2 regions of the Spirulina subsalsa PCC 9445 genome follow, and region 1 is predicted to be linked to the other one. Evidence: riboswitches for the same ligand, from Rfam matches in the RefSeq annotation. Region 1 holds a riboswitch; the other holds the start of a gene.

The links. Region 1 has a riboswitch for cyclic di-AMP ahead of SPI9445_RS0106275 (hypothetical protein). Riboswitches for the same ligand answer to the same signal wherever they lie in the genome.
Region 2: another riboswitch for cyclic di-AMP. It lies ahead of SPI9445_RS0112340 (SLC13 family permease); the one in region 1 lies ahead of SPI9445_RS0106275 (hypothetical protein).

Annotation. Positions count from the first base shown of each region.
Region 1 is NZ_JH980292.1:1,324,137-1,334,963, forward strand. It holds cyclic di-AMP (ydaO/yuaA leader) riboswitch at 403-683, shown strand; gene SPI9445_RS0106275 (hypothetical protein) at 1,116-1,448, shown strand; gene queC (7-cyano-7-deazaguanine synthase QueC) at 1,455-2,120, opposite strand; gene leuD (3-isopropylmalate dehydratase small subunit) at 2,381-2,971, opposite strand; gene SPI9445_RS0106290 (hypothetical protein) at 3,218-3,592, opposite strand; partial or broken gene SPI9445_RS31950 (DUF4912 domain-containing protein) at 3,803-4,183, opposite strand; partial or broken gene SPI9445_RS31955 (DUF4912 domain-containing protein) at 5,426-6,373, opposite strand; gene SPI9445_RS0106300 (hypothetical protein) at 6,947-8,092, opposite strand; gene SPI9445_RS0106305 (GNAT family N-acetyltransferase) at 8,225-9,412, shown strand; gene SPI9445_RS0106310 (response regulator) at 9,493-10,665, shown strand.
Region 2 is NZ_JH980292.1:2,685,115-2,695,941, reverse strand. It holds gene treY (malto-oligosyltrehalose synthase) at 1-1,636, opposite strand, end outside; gene treZ (malto-oligosyltrehalose trehalohydrolase) at 1,729-3,546, opposite strand; gene SPI9445_RS0112355 (P-II family nitrogen regulator) at 3,728-4,066, opposite strand; gene SPI9445_RS28525 (AraC family transcriptional regulator) at 4,762-4,863, shown strand; gene msrB (peptide-methionine (R)-S-oxide reductase MsrB) at 5,062-5,457, shown strand; gene SPI9445_RS0112345 (hypothetical protein) at 5,629-5,826, shown strand; gene SPI9445_RS0112340 (SLC13 family permease) at 5,895-7,232, opposite strand; cyclic di-AMP (ydaO/yuaA leader) riboswitch at 7,684-7,912, opposite strand; gene SPI9445_RS0112335 (M48 family metallopeptidase) at 8,213-9,088, opposite strand; gene SPI9445_RS0112330 (BolA family protein) at 9,295-9,546, shown strand; gene grxD (Grx4 family monothiol glutaredoxin) at 9,700-10,023, shown strand; gene SPI9445_RS0112315 (DUF6761 family protein) at 10,450-10,704, opposite strand.

The DNA.
Region 1 (10,827 bases):
GTTTGGTAAATCCCGTTTTTTATCTGAATTTTCCACAGGAGACAATCTGTAATGAATCGTTACCTTTTTATTCTTACAGAAAATAGTCGGTTGGGTGGGGTACGGTTTTCCCATCCTCTCAGCATTTATACTTATTTTTAGCAGCTAAGGATGGGATGAATGGGGGCAGTTTTACGCACTGTTAAGACTGTGAAAAAAGGTAACAAAAATCTGGCTGAAATTCTTGCCATACCGTTGACAGATTGAATTTTATTATGTTACAATCGAACCAAATCGATACAAGAGTCAGCTTAATCCAGCTAGCTCCAAAATAGGAGTCAGTCCTAGGATAGGTGCAAGGCTTCAGTAAGGTCGTTTTAAGGCGGCTTCATGGGTTTTTGCCCTACTAGGAATAGGTAAATCAAACGCCTATAGCTGGAACGGAGGAACCGATTTAATCGGGGCTAATCTGGTAACGCCATCTCTAGGACGAATAATATAGGTTGAATGGTATGGGTTGAATGGTATGGGTTGAATGGTATGGGTTGAATCGTATAGGTTGGTAAAACCTGATCAACTTTAACCCAATAAAACAACAGCCCAAGAAAACAACAGCCCAATAAATCAACCCCTAGAGAAACGGCAGAAGGGAATCTCTCAACCCTAGCCCGTCAGCTAACTCCGTCAGCATTGAGAGAAGACGATTAAAGACAAGCTGATTTACTGATGTCGAGGGGTCATTGTCAATCAATAACCACTTTTGTTCAGTAAATATCACTCATCGATTGTTCTAGTTAAGGAAGTTCTAGCAATAGATTGAATTGAGATAATTCAACCTATAGATGATAGGGCTTAGAAGTGCCTCATGGTGATCTCTCTTGGTGGAGATTATAACTGGGGTGACTTGTTGATCCGGCTTATCTTTGCATTGGGAGAACCTCTCTAGAGATAAGTTGGGAGGAAGGCTTTGTCTCTTTGCAGACTTCCGGAAACAGAACAGGGGAAAACCCACCAAAAACCCACTAATTATTGAGCGCTTGCGAGAGAATAATTAGTCAAAAGTTTTGGGATGTCGTTCTTGTATTGATTCGATTAGCGCGAAATAAATTGTCTTTATTATCCCAAGGGTTCTAACTATGTACGGAAAATTAAATAATGGATTCTCTTCAACCTCATGCCGAATCCAGTCGATTCTCTATCATCTACGCAAAATTGCCCAGCGATTACATCGTTTCCGTGTAATGGATTTAATTATTGTGCCTTTAGTGGCTATATTTTCAGTCATTATTATGGGGTTTACGGTGATGTCTTTTGTCACGACGCTTACTCCTAATCCCACTTGGCCAGTTTTGGTGACGACGGTTTTAACGTTTTCCGGTGCGTCTAAAAGTTATTGGGAAGTGTCCCATTATCTTTGGGAGTTGCCTGATGGTAGTGTTGAGACATGGCAATTTCCGGTAGAAGGATAAGTTTGGCTAATTTAACCCAGCTTCTTGGAGGGCGCGATCGCGGATTTGACAAGAATCACATACACCACAAGGGGTTTCTCCCCCCGCATAACAAGACCAAGTTTTTTCTAGGGGAATCCCCAGTTTTACCGCACGACGCACAATGTCCACTTTGGAATCATGGATGAGGGGGGCGACGAGTTGGGGCGCTTTCCCCTCTACTCCGACTTTAGAGGCCAGATTCGCTAAAGTTTGATAGGCACTGAGGTATTCGGGGCGACAGTCGGGATACCCAGAATAATCTACCGCATTAATGCCCAGAAAAATGGCCTCTGCTTCCTTGGCTTCGGCCAGAGAAAGGGCGATCGCAATAAAAACCGTATTGCGTCCCGGAACATAAGTCGAGGGGATAACATCCGCTTGGGGCCCATCTTCCGGTAGTGTTTGGGAGAAGTCCGTCAGGGAAGATCCCCCCCACTGGGCTAAGTTTACGTCAATTGTGTAGTGTTCTGTAATGCCTAAATGTTGTGCGATCGCCTCAGCCGCTTGTAATTCCCGTTCGTGTCGTTGCCCGTAGCGAAAGGAAAGAGCCATCACCTCATACCCGTCTGCGATCGCCTGTGCTGCCGTTGTTGAAGAATCCAACCCCCCCGATAGTAAAACAATCGCTCGTTTCATTAATGCCCCCGACACCTCAACAATAATTGATTTTATCCTAAAATACGGGGAATTCTAAGGGGGAGCATTTTGTCGGTTAGGTGGAGCGACAGCGCAACCCAACCGATCACCGCCAGAGGGATAGAAACAGAGGATTTAGCTCATCGTCGGGAAGCCCCGCACTGTACGAATGAAGGCAAGCCTTTTTGATTATTTATCCCTAAAATCTTGCAGTTTCTCGCTCCCAATCGAAAGACCTATTAAAATTGCTTCGAGGGATATTCAGCAGACCCTAGTTACGCCCAAGCGAGATAGGGTAATTGACCAGTAGTCGCCTGAATCTGCTCCCGATTCGCCACTAACTGCCCACAACTATCCCATGTTCCCGTGGTGAGCATTTGTTGCGGCCCAGCCCCCATTTCAACCTTCAGCGTTAAGCCATCAAAACGAGCGTCTAGCGCTTCTAAATCAAGGGTGAGCATTCCTTGAGGATTGTTCATTAAAGCCTCTTGTAGCTGGGAAACTTGTTCAGGGGAAGCCGTCACGCAGGGAATGCCAATCGCCACACAATTACCAAAGAAAATTTCGGCAAAACTTTCACCAATTAGGGCTTTAATTCCCCATTTTGATAAAGCTTGAGGGGCGTGTTCTCGGGAAGAACCACAACCAAAGTTTTCATTTACAACTAGAATATTAGCTCCTTGATATTGGGGTAAATCAAAAGGATGTTGTCCCTGCATTTGTTGACGGTCATCCGCAAAGGCCTGTTCTCCCAAACCGTCAAACGTGACACAGCGCAGGAAACGAGCCGGAATAATGCGGTCTGTATCAATATCATTACCTTGGAGGGGAATTCCTCGTCCTGAAACGGTTTTAACTTCACTCATAGGATCTATTTATTGAGATTCAGTTCCCATTATCGCAAATCTTGGGCTAGGTTTACCTAGGGTCGTCCGATGGGAGTCGGGCAATCTTGCGGGTGTCGGGAAAGCAGAAAGAAACATCAGGACAAAACCCAATGTTTCCAGAGTAAGTCGAAATCTGTAGTTCACCTGATAAAAAGGGGAGTCACGGGCTGAGGATGGCACAGCGGAGGCGGTTTTCTCCTCTCGGGTGCAGTACCATCTCCAATCTTAACGATATAGGAGAGTATTAAGGATAGTGCGTCCATTGCCATCTACCACTTGTAAACGAATTACGTTAGGATCAGCAGGTTGCCAAGCGACTTGATAGCGGATATTGCCATTATGCCAAGTGTAAACTCGTCGTTGGGCATTCCCGCCTGTGCTGGCTCCACTGAGGTAGATGTCATTGTCTGTGCGTCGATTGCGGCCGTAATAGCTGAGGGCGTTATTGTAATAGTCTAGGGTGACGGACCACTCAGCATTCTCGAAGGTGCCAATGGGTAAACGACTTTGAGCAACGACGGGACTGGGGACGACCATCTCTGCAATGGTGGGGGTGGCTAGGCCTAAAATAGCACTGAGGGCGATCGCAGAAATTTTCATAGAAGTTGGAAACTCCTTGGTTGTAACGGATTAAAGGACAATCAATCAAGCACCTAGGAAATACTCCACACCCTAGGGGGAGGATTTCGCAAAGTTGACCAAAATTCTAGAAGACTCGCCCCGTTCTTAATTTCTCACTTCTTGAAAAAGCCTCAACCCACAGGGTTGAGGCTAATCGATAGACCATGATAGGCTAGATTTTCGTCAAACTTAGCCCAACCATTCTAAAACGGCCTCATCTTTCGTGTTCGTGTCACGAGAGGGCGTTTCGCGGACGAACTTCATATGGATAGAACGCATTTGTTCCCCATCGGTCGCCACCGCCATAATGGGATAGTCAATCAGACCATCTTGGAAGGACATCTGGAAACGGAAAGTACCGTCAGAATTTAACTTAATCGGACGACCGCCAATCGTTACAGTAGCATCCGGTTCCGTGGCACCGTAGATGATGAGTTCAGCATCAGCCACTAACCAGAACTTACGAGGACGGATGGGGGGCGCAGAAGCAGAGAAGCCGACACCGGACATTCCCACACCGGACATGGTTAAACCTAAGCCCACGCCGGACATTTGCATTCCTACGCCGGACATTTGCATCCCGACACCGGACATTTGCATTCCCACACCGGACATGGTGGGAATTCCTAGACCATAACCGGACATTTGCATCCCGACACCGGACATTCCCACACCGGACATGGTGGGGATTCCTAGACCATAACCGGACATTTGCATCCCGACACCGGACATTCCCACACCGGACATGGTAGGTACACCTAAGCCCACACCGGACATTTGCATCCCGACACCAGACATTCCCACACCGGACATGGTGGGGATTCCTAGACCATAACCGGACATTTGCATCCCGACACCGGACATTCCCACACCGGACATGGTAGGTACACCTAAACCCACACCGGACATTTGCATCCCGACACCGGACATTCCCACACCGGACATGGTGGGGATTCCTAGACCATAACCGGACATTTGCATCCCGACACCGGACATCCCCACACCGGACATGGTGGGAATTCCTAGACCATAACCGGACATTTGCATCCCGACACCGGACATTCCCACGCCGGACATTTGCATCCCCACGCCGGACATTCCCACGCCGGACATGGTAGGTACACCTAAGCCGACACCGGACATCATCCCAACACCGGACATCATGCCGACACCGGACATCATCCCAACACCGGACATGGTTTCTAAACCAATGCCAGACATTCCCACGCCGGACATTTGCATTCCTACGCCGGACATTCCCACGCCGGACATGGTAGGTACACCTAAGCCCACACCGGACATCATGCCGACACCGGACATCATCCCAACACCGGACATCATGCCGACACCGGACATGGTTTCTAAGCCAATGCCGGACATTCCCACGCCGGACATTTGCATTCCCACGCCGGACATTCCCACGCCGGAAGTGGTTAAAGCGCCCACACCGGACATCATCCCGACACCGGACATGGTTTCTAAGCCGACACCGGACATCATCCCCACACCGGACATGGTTTCTAAACCAATGCCAGACATTCCCACGCCGGACATTTGCATTCCCACGCCGGACATTCCTACGCCGGAAGTAGTTAAAGCGCCCACGCCGGACATTCCCACGCCGGAAGTGGTGACAGCGCCCACACCGGACATCATGCCAACACCGGACATCATCCCCACGCCGGAGGTAGTGACAGCGCCCACACCGGACATCATTCCCACGCCGGACATGGTTTCCATGCCGACACCGGACATTCCCACACCGGACATGGTGGTTTCCATGCCGACACCGGACATTCCCACACCGGACATGGATTTTGCGATCGCCGCCCCGGACATTCCCACACCAGACATGGATTTACCAGCCCCAGAAGCCCACTGTCCAACCCCCGAGGGGAAGACATAGGAACTCACCGACTCTTCCGGTGCTTGCTGCATGGAGCCATAGAGAGAACCGGCCAAGCGTTGGGCTTCGGCGGACTCGGAGAGGCCAAATATCTCATCGTAAATGGGGCTACTCTTAGCTCCGGTGTAGCGTTCATTGGGAGCAACCAATTGGAAAACGCGCTTGCCTTGTAATTCTTGTTCCCAAGAAATGGTCATAAAATGATCTTCCACCCAATCCGAGGGATAGATGGGGGGAACTCGCACCGGATGGGAACGAGCGAGGACGAGCCAACGACCATCAAAGCAACGATAACCGATTTCTACGAGATAATCGCGATCGCTCACCGGGATGGGGATATACCATTCCCGCGCTAGTTCATCACAGGGATACTCTTGAACACTATGGGGACTGTGAAACTCAAACGTTAAATCAGTAATGTCATAAATCCGTAAAGCCAGTTGTTGCCCCCCTTGGCGGCGCAGTGCTTCCCGGTGGGTATTCGGCACATCCCAGTAGGCATAACACCATTGAGGATCCCGAGGCATTAACACAATCAGGCTTTCCCCATAACCAGAGGGCAAATCTGGCAACCCTTCATCAACCGATGCCAAATTATCATCAATGGGATCGTCTTGACCGACTTGAAACTTTGATGCTTCCACGTCTGCTTGAACCTCTGGAGGACGAGATGTTGTTTGAACTTGTACGTTGGCAGAGGAGGAGACAACCCCTTGTTCGTTTTCACTCTCTTGTATAGCAGCCAAAAGTTGCGACTTGCGCATCCGACTGTAACGGGAGATATTATATTGACTGGCAACCTTGCGCAGTTGCCGTAAGGTCATTTGATCTAAAGGTTGGCGTTCTTGTGCCATAGCATTTCTCTGAACTCGTCAGAAGATAAGGTGAGCAGGTACAGAATCAACAAACTCTGTAGGTAGAAGGAATGAGCAGAACTCATCCGAGGCAACAAACCCCTCCACGTTGCTCTGTTACCAAAAGAGCAAACACTCTTGAGCTTAAGAACCCTTTGATTTAGAGTGTTGGGAGTTATTTTGTTACATATACTTAACAAAACCTTTTAGGGAATGGTCAAGGGGGGGACTAGGAGAGTTTAGGAGTTTTAACGAAATTTTGGGATCAACGGGGATCGTTATGTCATGAATTTTTGACAATTGGCGGATCCCCCTTTCCAAGGAGGATAGAGTGAGGCAGGACATCCCACGTTAGACCCGCAATTCTCCACGCCTATTCAGTGTCGCTTAAAGTCCAGAAACTGATGGCTTACCGGGGAGAAATCCCATTCGTGAAACGTTGCGTAGCAAACGACTAGGGAGACAATCGCCTCTGCTATGGATAGGCAACTTGAATATGTCACTGAACCAGTAACAAGAATCTCTCAGCATACCCGTTAGGGTTGCTCGGAGAGTATGTCAAGTTCTGGAATTCTAAGCGGATTTTACTTGTTCAATCACCCAATCAAACTTCGCTAAAAACGTCTTTAGTGCCTCACTATCGGGAATGGTGGATAACTGAACATTGGGTAAACGGCGCTCATTAGGATTGACAGGTAATGCTAAACCTACCCCACTTAACTGACCGCGTAATTCATGCCAATGGGTTTCCTCGTCAAAGGGTGGCAAGGCTGCATAGACATCCGAGGCAATTTGCAACATTCCATCAATCCCGACAAAGAATAATTCAGCCATCTGACCATTAACTTCTAACTTGGCGGCAAAACCACCGTAGGAGTCTCCAATTCCCCACTGCACTTGTAACGATGATTGATGATGACGCACCCACTCATAAATGTCCTCGACTAAGCTGGCCTCATCTTCTCCGTAGCGGACTTGATATTCTTCTAAGAAAGAGCGCTCATCCCACTGTCTCCGTTCTCGGGCTGTGCTAGATTTTTTCTGTAAGGCCTCAGCCGTTTGACCAATCACTTTAGAAACTAAGGTTTTCAGCCCATCCTGATGGCTAATATACTGTTTAATCTCAACGGCTAATACTTCAGCCGGATCCATTTGTTTGTTCAAAAACTCTACCATGCGCTGTAATTCTGGGGAAATCCGGTCAGCCACAAAAATTAGGCGAATTTTGCCAGCCTGCATATTAGTTTTGACTTGTTGCCAAAACTGTTCCTCGTCACCGTCTCCCCCAAAGAATTCTTCAAAAACCTGTTCGGGGTCACGATTTTGACGATGACAGTTCACCTCAAACTGATCTAAAATCGACTCGACTGGCCAGTAAATTCCCACATTGGCGGCATAATCTAACATCTGACCAATCATTTCCTTGCGCAAGCGACTGTCCCCATCCCGTCTCACATCGACTAAAGTTGGAATGGCCTGTTGATCAAGAAAGAGGTGATTAATCGACCAACGTTCTGCACCGAGATCATCCGTCGGTAAGCTCCCAATCCGTTGTACAACCAACCAATGACGGACAGTTCTATATTCAGCCCCGTGTAAGGCTAAAAGATTCGGATAGCGTTCTAGCAACTCTTGCAGGAGTGTTTCAGAATCATAGGGGCGTTCGGTCATTTCTACAAGTTGGTCATCTTCTTGGACTAGGTATATACCTCCACTCACTGGAATCTCCCTTCGTTTAATCGATACTATGGTTTCCTCTCTTTCCCATTCTCTACCAAAATGGGAAGTTTGCTGTTTTCCCCTGCTACAATCCCTAAGTAATCTCGGCTCACTGATTACATATAGACGGTCATGGTTCAACAAGTCGCTCCTCAATATTCTCTTGCTTGGCTGCACAAGATGGCGGAAATCCCCCAAACTGAATGGGATGCCCTCGCTCAACCTTTGGCTACTCCTTTTTTAGAGTGGGAATGGCTGAATAATCTTGAAACGTCGGGTAGTGCAACGGCAAGGACGGGCTGGCAACCTTGCCATTTAACGGTATGGCGCGATCGCCAACTCATCGCCGCCGCTCCGTTATACATTAAAGGTCACAGTTACGGTGAATTTGTCTTTGACCATCAATGGGCTGATTTAGCTTACCGTTTGGGGTTAGAGTATTACCCCAAATTATTAGGCATGACTCCTTTTACCCCTGCTGTGGGGTATCGTTTTTTAATCGCTCCGGGGGAAGATGAGGATTTTATTACCGGGATGATGGTGGCGGAAATTGACCATTTCTGTAGCCGAAATCAGTTATCGGGCTGTAATTTTCTCTTTGTCGATCCTCAGTGGAAACCTGTGATTGAACGGCAGGGTTTTCAGGGCTGGTTACACCATAGTTACATCTGGGGAAATCAGGATTTCCAAACCTTTGAGGACTATTTAAAGATTTTTAACTCCAACCAACGCAAAAATATTAAACGGGAACGGAAATCTGTCGATCAAGCAAATTTACAGATGATGGTTCATGAGGGGGCGGAGATTCCCCATCACCTCTATCCCCTGATTTACCGTTTTTATAGCAGCACCTGTGATAAGTTCTACTGGGGCAGTAAATACCTCACGCGCCAGTTTTTTGAACAGTTGTATCCCAACTATCAAGAGCGAGTAGTGCTGTTTGCGGCCTATTCAGGCGATCGCAACCCCGAAAAACCCGTTGGCCTCTCCTTCTGTCTTCGCAAAGGAGACAACCTCTATGGTCGCTATTGGGGCTGTTTAGAACAATTTGACTGTCTCCACTTCGAGGCCTGTTACTACCGCCCTGTTCAATGGGCTATTGAACAAGGCATACAAATGTTCGACCCCGGCGCAGGAGGACGACACAAGCGACGGAGAGGATTTCCCGCCACCCCCAACTACAGTATGCACCGCTTCTATGATCACCGGATGGCGAAAATTCTCAAGGCTTACATCGGCGAGATCAACGACATGGAACAGCAGGAAATGGATGCCATTAATCAGGATCTCCCCTTCACCAAAAAAGAAATTGTCTTTTAAACCTGAGTTTTCCCAACTTTTTCACGTTGTTTTTCTAAGATTCTAAAGTTGAAGCCTATCAGATTGTGCCTTGTCTCACTATGACCCCTCCAACTTCTACCTTGAATCTTCTTTATTCCCTGATCAAAAAACTTGGGGAGACAACAGCCACAGGTCAATTAGTCCTCACTGCGCAAAATAAACGCTGGTATTTCTTCTTTTACCAAGGCCAATTAGCCCATGCTACCACCCAAACCCATCGCGTTCGTCGCTGGTACCGGGCGTTACGAAAACATGACCATTCATGGACTCCCACAGAATCTGATACTTTCCAACGAGAACCTTGGGAATATCGTGTACTTTTGCAAGAATATCAGCAGCAAAAACTACATTACTCCAAAGCTAAAGCTATTTTAAAAACCATTTTTCTAGAGATCCTGTTTTCTCTAAGTCAAGCGCAAGATATCACACATAAATGGATTAATGGCTGGTCTGTTGAAAAATATAATCAGCCAGAGTTTACCTTTGAACGGTCAGAACTTAAACCCCTTTTTAAAGAAGTCAAAGCCTTAAGTGAACAATGGCATTCCTTTAACTTTTTTCCCAGTCTTTCTAATCAAGGTATCCTCTTAAAAACTCCTCCCCTTTGTTCTGCATCTAGTAAAAGTCTGTTATCCCTGCAACCTTTACTCAACGGAAAGCGCACATTCTGGGATATTGTCGTAAAAACAAAACAATCCCCCACCATTTTTACCCGCACGTTATTTTATTATTTGCAACAGGAACTCATTCAATTTAAATCCCTGCCAGACTTACCGAATCCCACGGTAAATAAGGCGTGTGAGTTACCGCAACAACACCGTCCTCTAGTGATTTGTGTAGATGATAGTGCAAACATTTGTCATGAAACCGAAAAATATTTAACTCAATTGGGCTATCAATGTATTTGTATTCAAGATTCAACCCAAGCGTTACCCATCCTCTTACAACATAAACCGGATTTAATTCTCTTAGATTTAGTCATGCCCGTTGTCAATGGTTATGAACTCTGTACCCATTTACGCCGTGTTCCTCATTTCAAATCCATTCCTGTTGTCTTAATGACAGGAAATAAAAGCATTATTGATCGTATCCGGGCGAAACAAGTTGGGGCAACGGAGATTATTCTTAAAACAACGGAAAAAGCTGTACTTGCTCAAGCCGTCAACAAGTATCTGCGCCCCTCACATTCAACGAATCAGGCTGTTCCTATTCTGCAATATAGTTTAACCTGAACAAAAACTGTCTCTGTTCTGAAGCACTACATTGAGCCGCAATATTCCCCCTATAGTCTTTAGGAATCCACCTAATGGACATCAGAATATATCAGTATTTCTTATGAATTACAACTGGTTTGGGATTTCTCAGCGAAGGCGGCAATGTTTCCCGTGGTACAA
Region 2 (10,827 bases), 1.4 Mb from region 1:
CCTTCGCCATCAAAGGCCCCGTAAACTGTTGTAAGCGCATAACAAAATGTAGCCATTGCTCTTTTTCTTCCTGAGTTAAGTAATCATCAAACTCTAGTAACAGAAACTTCTCAATAAATGCCAACTCATTTAAGAAAATTGGCATGGTTTCCTTAGCTTTGGCAATGACTTGTTTAATGTAGTTCCGATCCGAGGTGCTGACTTCCTCATTATTAATATAAGTCCGATAGACCGGAAACGCCGTCATTACTTCAACTAACGCCCCTTTTAACCCATAAATGGTAAAGTCACTGGCGTAGCGATAATGACTAGAAATTTGTTTGAGGAAGTGGGCAAGATTATCTATATCCCCCGCTAAGTGTTTCCCGACAATTAGGCGTTTTTTCTCATCAATTAATTGTTCACAGTTCACAATTGAGCGAGTAAAACTGTGATATATTTTGTTAAATTTAGCCTCATTTTCTTTGTAGCAAAATACCCCATTCGCCATGTTTAAGTAATCATAGCCAGTAGTCCCTTGAATCGGCCAGTTAATGGGGAGTTCTTCTTGAGGTTCTAGGATCTTCTCAATCACCACATAGGCATGATTTGCCCGATCTCGCAGACGAAATAAATAGGTTGCGGGATCATAAAGTCCGTCAATATGATCAATCCGTAACCCCTGTATTTTTCCTTCTTCCACCAATTGCAACAGCAGGGAGTGGGTGGTATCAAATACATTGGGATCTTCAATACGCAAGGAAATTAAATCATTGACGGTAAAGAAACGCCGATAGTTCAACTCTTCATTCCCCACTTTCCAAAAAGCGAGACGAAAGAATTGTTCATCTAACAAGTTTTCTAGTAAATTGAAGCTTTCCGGTTTGCCAACGATTCCGTTAAAGGTTTCGATGTTTTCCTCTATAAATTGGCGAATGTCTGGGTTATCATTCCACAGTTCCCATAACATACTTTTAATGAAGAAGATTTGATCATAGCGCTCGCTGCCTTCTTCTCCTGAAGGAATGTATTTTAACCCATAGAGAATCCCTAAAAACTTAACAAAATCTGGATTTCTGCGCCCTAGTTTTTGTCGTAATCGTCCCAAATCATAGGTTAAAACTTTGGTGTAAGACTCAATCCGAATGGGAAACTTTAGGGAGTAATAGTTAACACTGAGTCCTTGTTCCTCATACTGTAACTTAAGCTCCCCATGTTCTAAACAGTCCCCATAAAAACGCCCCAAAAAGGGAGCTAAAACCCGCCCGCGAATTCCCTCATAGGGATGATGCCAGTTGATATCAAAAAAGCCATAAAACTGTGAATCTGAGCCATTTTCTAGCAGATCTACAAGCATGGTATTTTGACTATCAAAGGCCATGTGATTGGGGACAATATCCTGTAGCCATTTTAGATTGTGTTCGTGCAGTTTTTCCACTAAATCATTAAACTTTTCAATCCCTCCCAGTTCGGGGTTAATAATATTTGGATCAACCGCATCATAACCGTGGGTGCTGCCTTGACGCGCTTTAAAAATGGGCGAGGCGTAGAGGTAAGAAACCCCCAATTCTGCTAAATAGGGAACAATAGCTTTGGCGGATTTGAAGTCAAAGCTAGGGGTAAATTGAAGGCGATAGGTTGCTAAGGGAAACTGCATCATAGGAAATCATCCAACTTTGGGAATAGTGAACCAAGAGAGTCAAAAAGTAGACCGACTGGATAGCTAATTTAAAACGACTTTAACCTTGTTTATTGCTGTTCATACACAACAAAACTTAGGGGGGCGAGGGAAAGGGTTTCGGGTAAGGTTTCGGGGTAACTATAACCGGAACCTTGCCATTGGATGGCTGTGGATTCTAGGATTTTGTGCCAAGCTAAATGGGAGCATTTGGGGTTAAAATCTAGGTTAGATTCCTCGTAGTTGAATATCACTAAGATACAACCTTGATCGGATTGGCGCTGTACAGATAGCACGTTTTTGGGGGAGACGGTGAGAACTTGAACTGGGGATAAATCTAAGGAGGATAAGGCGGGTTTTTGTTTTCGGAGTGCGATGAGGGTTTTATAGAGCGATCGCAAAACCTGCCCTTCCCCCGTAAAACCTTGTCCCCAGTTGAGTTTAGACTCTTCAAAAACTGCCTCACCTTGGGGATCCGGTACCTCGTTTTCCCAGCCAAAAGACTTAAATTCCTCTGCCCTTCCCTGACGCACTCCTTCAATTAATCCCGGATCACTGTGACTGACAAAATACTGAAACGGGGCTTTTTCTCCGTATTCTTCCCCCATAAATAACATCGGGACAAAGGGCGACAATAAAACCGTCGCGGCCGCTAATTTCAACCGTTCAAAATCCACTAACGTACTTAAACGATCCCCCAGTAAACGGTTGCCGATTTGGTCGTGATTTTGAATACAAACCACGAAATTTTCCCCCGTCGTATTTTTCGGCACATTGCCATGATTGCGGCGACGATGGGGCGAATATTCTCCGGTGTAGATATACCCCTGTTTAAAACTCTTCGCCAGTTGTTCAATTGAACCGAAATCGCAGTAATAACCGGAACGTTCCCCCGTCAAAATGGTATGTAACCCATGATGAAAGTCATCACACCATTGGCTAGCATGACCAAATCCCCCGGTTTCCCGCGACTGAAGCACCCGCACATCATTTAGATCACTTTCAGCGATTAAATAGCGGGGATAAGCGGCGCTTTCATTAAACCCTTCAACAGCCGCCCCCAACTGTTGTAAAAAAGGCTGGGCGCTTAAATCATAAATAGCGTGAACAGCATCTAAACGTAAAGCATCAATATGATAGGTTTCTAGCCAATAAAGGGCATTTTGAATAAAAAACTCTCGTACTTCATTAGAGTCCCCTTGATCAAAATTCACCGCATCTCCCCAAGGGGTTTTATAGCGGTCGGTAAAATAGGGTGCATAAGCCCATAAATAATTCCCTTCCGGGCCAAAATGGTTATACACCACATCTAAAATGACCGCTACTTCCGCTTGATGACAAGCATTGACCAATTTTTTTAGACCGTTCACCCCCCCATAGGAATTTTGCACCCCATAAATAAAGGTGCCATCATACCCCCAATTTCGACTTCCCGGAAATTGAGCCACAGGCATGATTTCAATAGCATTAATCCCTAAATCGACGAGATCCGGTAATCGGTCAATAATGGCTTCAAAGGTGCCTTCTGGGGTGAATGTCCCCACATGGAGTTCATAAATCACATATTGGGAGAGGGGAAGACCGCGCCATGCTGTATCCTGCCAGAGAAAGGCGCTTTGGTCGATAACTTCCGATGGACCGTGAACCCCTTGGGGTTGACTGTGGGACGCAGGATCCGGCCGCTCTAAATCCCCATCTAGTTGATATTGATAGTATGTACCGGGAGAAACCCCTTCCACTGTGGCCTCCCAATAGCCATTTTCCCCCAGCGTGAGGGGGACTAATCGATCTTCAGGGGAGAGGAGATGCACCGAGACTTGTTTTCTGGTTGGCGACCACACCCTAAATTGACAACTTTGATGACCAAGATAATGACTGCCCAGTTTCATCGTATTTTTCCAAATTGCAACAGGTCGCTTTTCTTCATTGATTTTAGTAGGATTTTCTATTTTAGCGACTTTTAGGCTTTTTGTACTATTTGGTAGTCAATCAAGAGGGGTGGGTGGGTATGTAAAAGGGGGACAGGTTTTAACCCAGTCCCCCTTGTTATCCTGAAGTGGTGAGCGATCGCTAAACGGCCTCTAAATCCTTCTCTCCCGTGCGGATTCTAATAATTTGTTCCACCGGAGTGACAAAGATTTTACCATCGCCGATTTCGCCCGTCTTAGCGGCAGCAACGATTTTTTCCACGACCATATCAACTTGGCTATCTTCAACCACAATTTCCACTTTTAGCTTTTGTAAGAACTCAACCGTGTACTCAGAACCGCGATAGCGCTCGGTTTGCCCCTTCTGCCGTCCAAAACCTCGGACTTCAGAAACAGTCATCCCTACGATTCCGGCATTGACGAGAGCAATCTTAACCTCATCAAGCTTAAAGGGTCGGATAATAGCTTCTACCTTCTTCAAGGGTTCAACTCCTCTTTAAAAATCTTGTGGTCTGTCTCTGTACAGTTTGGACGTTCCAACAGATGCACTCTGTTAGATTCCTGCTTGAGCGACTTTGCCTAAAATCTAAAAGGGGAAGTTCTTTCCCGTCCCCTCTCGGAGAATTTGCACCGCAAGGGCAACTCTTCGTTTGGGCATTTAGACCCCAGAGGCACAGTCTCCACAGGCTTGTTTTTACCCTGTTTGGGCGCGTCCCGCCCTACAGCGTTTCACTTTTAAAGGTTCTGGTTTTCTGGGTTTGTCCCCCATCGAAGCACCTAAGCTTTTAAAGAGATTTCCCCGCCTCTGTTGGCAGACTGCACTCTACTTTCAGAGACTAGGATGCTGACTCTAAAAAGGATTTTAGGTCGCCTCACTACTGCCCACCTTGGAGATTCAAACCGACTTTGATTGTATCATTGTTTGAGAGGATGAATCCCCCCGTCCTACACCCTACCCCTCGGAAGAGTCGGTTGTGTAAGACTTGTGCTTGTAGGCAGGCATGACACTTTCTAGCACCGAGAATGGAGAAGTTTTGTAAATTTGAGTACAACTTCACACTTTATTCATAAAGCCTTATAAGCCTATAATCCTTGTGAGAGAAGGGACAAGGCGTTGTAGTCGAGAAATAGGGAACAGGGAATAGGGAATAGGGAACGGGGAACAGGGAGTCGGGAATGGGGAGTCGGGAGTCGGGAGTCGGGAATGGGGAGTCGGGAGTCGGGAATGGGGAGTCGGGAGTCGGGAGTCGGGAGTCGGGAATAGGGAATAGGGAATAGGGAGTAGGGAATAGGGAATAGGGAGTAGGGAATAGTTATCAATTCTCCCTCTCTCCCCTGCTCCCCTGCTCCCCTGCTCCCCCTCTCCCCTGTTCCCCATTCCCTAATTGAGATTGTTCCCCCTACTCAGCAACTTCTTGTTAGAATTTGGGTTAGAAAAACTTAACATTTCGTAAAATAACCTCAAATTAACAAGATATGGTGCAGAAAATTCAAAAAACCGAGTCTGAGTGGAAACAGCAACTCACCCCTGAACAGTTCAAGGTGACGCGCAAGAAAGGCACAGAGCGAGCCTTTACCGGGCAGTATTATGACAATAAGCAGGCCGGGATTTATAAATGTGTCTGTTGTGGGACAGAACTATTTAGCTCCGAGACAAAGTACGAGTCAGGGACTGGCTGGCCGAGCTTTTATGCACCCATTGCCGAGGATCATGTTGCCTATGAGAGCGATCGCAGTTTATTCATGGTACGGACAGAAGTCCTTTGTGCCACCTGTGATGCTCACCTCGGCCATGTGTTCGATGACGGCCCCGCCCCCACCGGACAGCGTTACTGCATGAACTCGGCCGCTTTGAACTTCGAGCCGAAATAACCCCCCTGCTTTAACAAAAATGTTGCGGAATTCCCCTTCCTCGCTTGCAGGGAGGGGATGGATAGCAACCCAGCAATCTACTGAGCGACAGCGAATCCATCCTCCAAAGTGATATTCTGTGGGGTAGATTAAAGCACTTTTACCACAAACAAGCCCAAAGGATACAGTCTCATGCACGTTTCGGAACTCAAAGGCAAAATTCAGGCAGAGGTTAACAGACTAGAATATCAACTCGAACGCAAGCGGTTAATCCTAGAAAGTTATGTCGGGGATAAAACCAAACTCATCCGCGAACGAGAAAACTGGATTCTTGAAATGGAAACATGGAAGAAGTGCCTTGATTTAGTGAACCAGTTGGATCACTATTAACTCTCAGAATTCCTGATCAAACGGACTCCCTAATCGTCAGGGAGTCCGTTTCATTTCACCCCTCCCACTCAGCGCAAAAACACCACCACAATAAACACCAGACTCACCATCACCTGCACAGCCATGACAGGCATTCCGTAGCGTAAAAAGCGGTGAAAGGAGATTTTCCCCCCATGCAATTCTGCCACACCTGCCCCCACAATATTGGCGGAAGCCCCGACTAAGGTTCCATTCCCCCCCAAGGTTGCCCCAAACATCATGGCATAAAACAGAGGCAAAACCACAGGAGGCAGTTGACCTGAAAAGTTCGGATTGAGCATATCGGCTGAGATCAAATCAATATTAAATAAATATTCTTTTAGCAAGGGAACCATCGCTACTACTAGGGGAATATTCGGCACAACACTAGACAGCAGCGCCACTAAGATCATCAATAAAAGACACCCTAAAACAATATTTTGCCCTAAAATCGCTGCCAAAAGCAGAGAAATGTGTCGCACTACTCCGGTTTTTTCTAACCCTCCAATCAAGACAAAGGTAGACATAAAAAAAATCAAAGTTGTCCAATCGACATCTTTCATAATATTATTTACCGTGTCAATTTTCGTCTGATGGGCGAGCAATAGTGCCAATCCTGCCCCTAATAACGCCACGGCGGCGGGCTGCATGGGAATGGGCAAAGACTCACCGATAACGAATAAGGTTAACACGAAGACCACAATCACCGAACCAACCGCTAAAACTTTAGGATGATTAATCGTGGGAAGTTTGAGGGTTTCATGTCCTTTAAATTGAGCCTTCCAAATTTTAGGAAATAAAACGGGTAGTAAACAAGTAATAGTTAAGACAGCCAGGACTCCCCCTAAACTCAAACGCTGGAGATATTGAACAAAGGTAATATTAATACCATCGCCGACAATAAAGGTTGCGGGATCTCCAATGAGTGTTAGCAGTCCTGCACTATTCGACACTAGCACCATTAAAATCAGTAGGGGAACAAAATCAACGCCAATATCTTGGGCAAGAGGTGGAATGAGTGGAGCGAGTAACATCACGGTTGTAGCATTGGGTAAAACCGCACAAATGGGAGTAGTAATGGCGACAATTCCGAGGAGTAAAAGCTTGCCACTTCCCCGGGAAAGTTTAACCATTTGTCCGGCTAAGTAACTAAAAATTTGGGTCGGTTCAAAGGCGCGGACTAAAACCATAATGCCAAAAAATAAGGCAAGAGTTGAGTAGCTATGACTAATATAGCCGATGGCTTCGGTTAAGGTCATAACATGGGTAAAAACTAACACTAATGCGCCTAAAAAGGCGGCAATCATTAGGTGAAGTTTTTCGGATACAATCGCCAAAATGACAATAAAAAAGGTGCTAGTTGTGATTAAAGCGTGAAGATTGTCCATATTTTTTGAGTGTAATGTTTTGAATGTAAATTATAGGAATGACGCTATTTTTGCCCATGGGATGCTAGGCACTACTTTCAGAAGCTGTGTCTAATCTGCATTGGACAAATGTCCTGTTACTCCTGCCCAGTTTGCTGGAAAAAATGGGGTTTATCCTAATGAAAACCGATTTCGATTAGGAATAATCCCCGCAAAACTTGAGGCAATACTGGCAGGATTTCTAGAGGCTGAAATGCTCTAGAAAGCCAATAATGATGGAAGGAGTCCTAAATTATCCTAAATGGATGGCTCTTCTGTGAATTGATTTGCATTGAACTGTTTTGAGAGTTAAGGCGGGTACGGGCAAGCCGTTGATTTAAGTACCAACCAAAAACGAGGAGATAACTCACTGATCAGTTCATCATTTGATTGAAAAAACCTTTGCAGGTTTTTTACTCAAAATGCTGTCTTTTCAGTCTCCTCTCAATGCCTACGAAGTTAGCTGACGGGCTAGGACTGAGAGATGTCCCGCTTAAATCCTCAATCGGGCTAGATGTTTGTGGTAAGTCGTCTTGCTGAATTCTGACGAACCCTAAAAGCAAGAACCCCCGTAATATAGCCGGATTAGTCTTTCTAAGCTTACGCCCCAGGGTTTGGTTCCTCCGTTTCACAAGTGCTTTTTTGCAAAGCGTTTCACTAGAAGTTTTTCCTAGAAAAGGTTGTGAACTAGGCTGACTTGCTTATTGCAGGGGATTATAACATCTTAGTGGTAAAAAGGCAAGGTTGCTAGACTCTGAAATTTAGCTCAGTGTCGGGATGAAAGACGGTTAATTGAGGGGTTCGATGCCCCGAAAATTAACCAACAATATAGTGATATGGGGAAGCCCGCACCGTACCCCTAGGGTGGGTGTCGGGAGGATGTCACGATTGGAAAAACCCGGTTTTGCGGGGGGAATGAACTCCCTAAAAACCGGGTGATTGGATTGAGAAGAAAAACAGAATTAGCGCAGTAATTGACGAATCGTGGCTTGATAGGGTTCTGTTGCCACTCCTCGGACTTCGGTTTCTGTGGGTGGGTTTTGTCGGAGCATTTCCTGTAACAGACGAATGCGATCGCCTGTTGCCGGGTGGGTACTCAAAAAGGTGGGAATCTGTCCCCCTTGTCGCTGTAACTTCTGCATAAAGGAAATCATCGCCGTAGGTTCATAATTGGCACGACGCAACATGGCTAAACCTAAACGATCCGCCTCCAGTTCATCCTCTCGGCTATTGGGGCGATTCAGTGCCAACTCTACCCCGATTTGTACCGCCTGATCTTGCTGTAAACCTGCCGCAGAGAGTAACCCTTGAGTAATGGCTTGCGATCGCATTTGTCGAATGGCATGACGGGCTGTAATATGACCAATTTCGTGAGCCACAACACTGGCTAATTCCGCCTCATTATCCGCCAGCAATAACAATCCCGCATTGAGATAAACAAACCCTCCCATCGTGGCAAAAGCATTCACATCTCGATCGGCCACCACTTGGAACGTATAGGGAATATTCGGCCGTTCACTGCCTTGGACTAAAGTGTTGCCCAACTCATTCACATAGGCGTTGAGCATTCGATTGTTTGCTATTAAAGGGGTACCACGACGGCGCAGTTGAACCCCCAGTTGCTCGTTGATTTGTTGTCCAATCGCCACCTCTTGACGATCGGATATATTGGAGAGTTGCAAGACTTGCGCCCCTCGGATTAATAATTCTAGCCAAGAGCGCGCTTGTACCGCTTGAGGAGTGATCACCCATAAGCTGAATGCTGTCACGAGGGTTAAGACACCATACAACCAACGGGGTTTAGAGCGCCAAAGCCAGTGGGAGAGTTGCTTAAACATGATGGGAGGTTGCGAAACAATAGAACAGTTCAGATCAATTTACTACTGAGTTAAGACGAAATCCTGAACGGATTTGTTGCCATTTCCTGTGACTCCCTCTCTTGATTCAACCTCAATTTCCCTCTACCTCTAGATAGAATCAACGGTAGGGAGACTACCAAACCCGATACAATAAAACCTAGTTTTGTTATTTTTTGGGAGTTGGGATGGTTAGCCTAGAGCAAGTGGAAACCATGATTAAACAACAGTTGCCCGATGCTCACGTCAAGGTTGAAGATTTGACCGGGGGTGGAGATCATCTACAAGCAACTGTTGTTTCCGCCGCCTTTGAGGGGCAAACTCGGGTCAAACAGCACCAGATGGTCTATGGCGCACTGAAAGACGCTATGGCCTCAGAAGCTATTCACGCCCTCGCCCTCAAAACTTATACCCCTGAAGCTTGGAAGGCCATTAGTTAAATGGTAAGAGGTCCGCGTCACTCCGTTAGACTTCGGATGAATCCCGCCTTGTTGAGTCTAGTTTAATGGATAGTCGGGAAAAATTGCCAAAAATTCAAATTTTCCCCTACCATAAAACAATCTATTTGTCAAAAAAAATTTTAGAGGAGAACCATGACACCAGAAGTAAAAGAACGCATTGAAAGCATTGTCAAAAAAGATAAAATTGTTGTCTTTATGAAGGGGTCTAAACTCATGCCCCAGTGTGGTTTCTCTAATAATGTGGTGCAAATTTTAGGAACTTTAGGGGTTCCCTTTGAAACCTTTGATGTCTTGTCCGATTACGACATTCGCCAAGGGATTAAGGAGTATTCCAACTGGCCAACCATTCCCCAAGTCTATATCAATGGGGAGTTTATTGGGGGGTCAGATATTATGATTGAACTCTATCAAAATGGCGAACTGCAAGAAGTGGTAGAGGTTGCCCTCGCGTCCTAGTGGTTGGAGTTGGATTAACATTCAGATTAACTCTCTTCTGTCAGATCAGGTTCAAATCCTGATTCTCTCGTTGGCTGTGATGGCGAAGATTCGTCAAAATCTTCCAGAGTGACAGAAGAGGATTCACAAGGAGAGGGGACTGGATCACTTCCAGTCCCCTTGTTTGTGCGGTTCAAGAGCCCTCGGGAGGGCTTGAGGAAATCTCAAAAAAATCAGAGAATTTTTCGGGCATTTGGCAAAACTTATGCTACAATGCTGAGTTGTCGTGAGGGAGATTGCCAATCCGAGGGGACTGGGGAAGCTCTGAAACCGGGAGAAATGAACGGTAATTTTTAGAGGGTTTTGTCTGCTCTACTTGGGATCTATGGGCGATTTGGTCTGGATTTCCAGTCTAAAGTTAAGGGGTTGGGTGGAGGTTGGCGATCGCTAATAATAATCCGGTTCTGTTTGGGGTTGAACCATAGCCAACTCAAAATTAGACGGATCCCTTAAGAAGCGGAACACTTCCTCCTCCAACCGATGGACAAGGTAAGGCTCCAAAGCGTTACTCTGACGCAGGCAAGCTAAATAGCCATCCATATAGAGTTGCAGTTCACTAAAACGGTTGCCCCTACGCCACAGTTCCACGAGAGCATCGGTAAGGCGTTGGTAATAGCGGACGGAACGGGTATCAGTCAACATGATCTTAAATTGAAATCAACAGTAGGAGTCAGTACAGGAAACTAAGTTCAGAGAATCAGTTCAGAGAATCAACTACAGTAAACCGGGTGACTGGTTAGAAGTCCATTCAGATCAAGTCCCAGT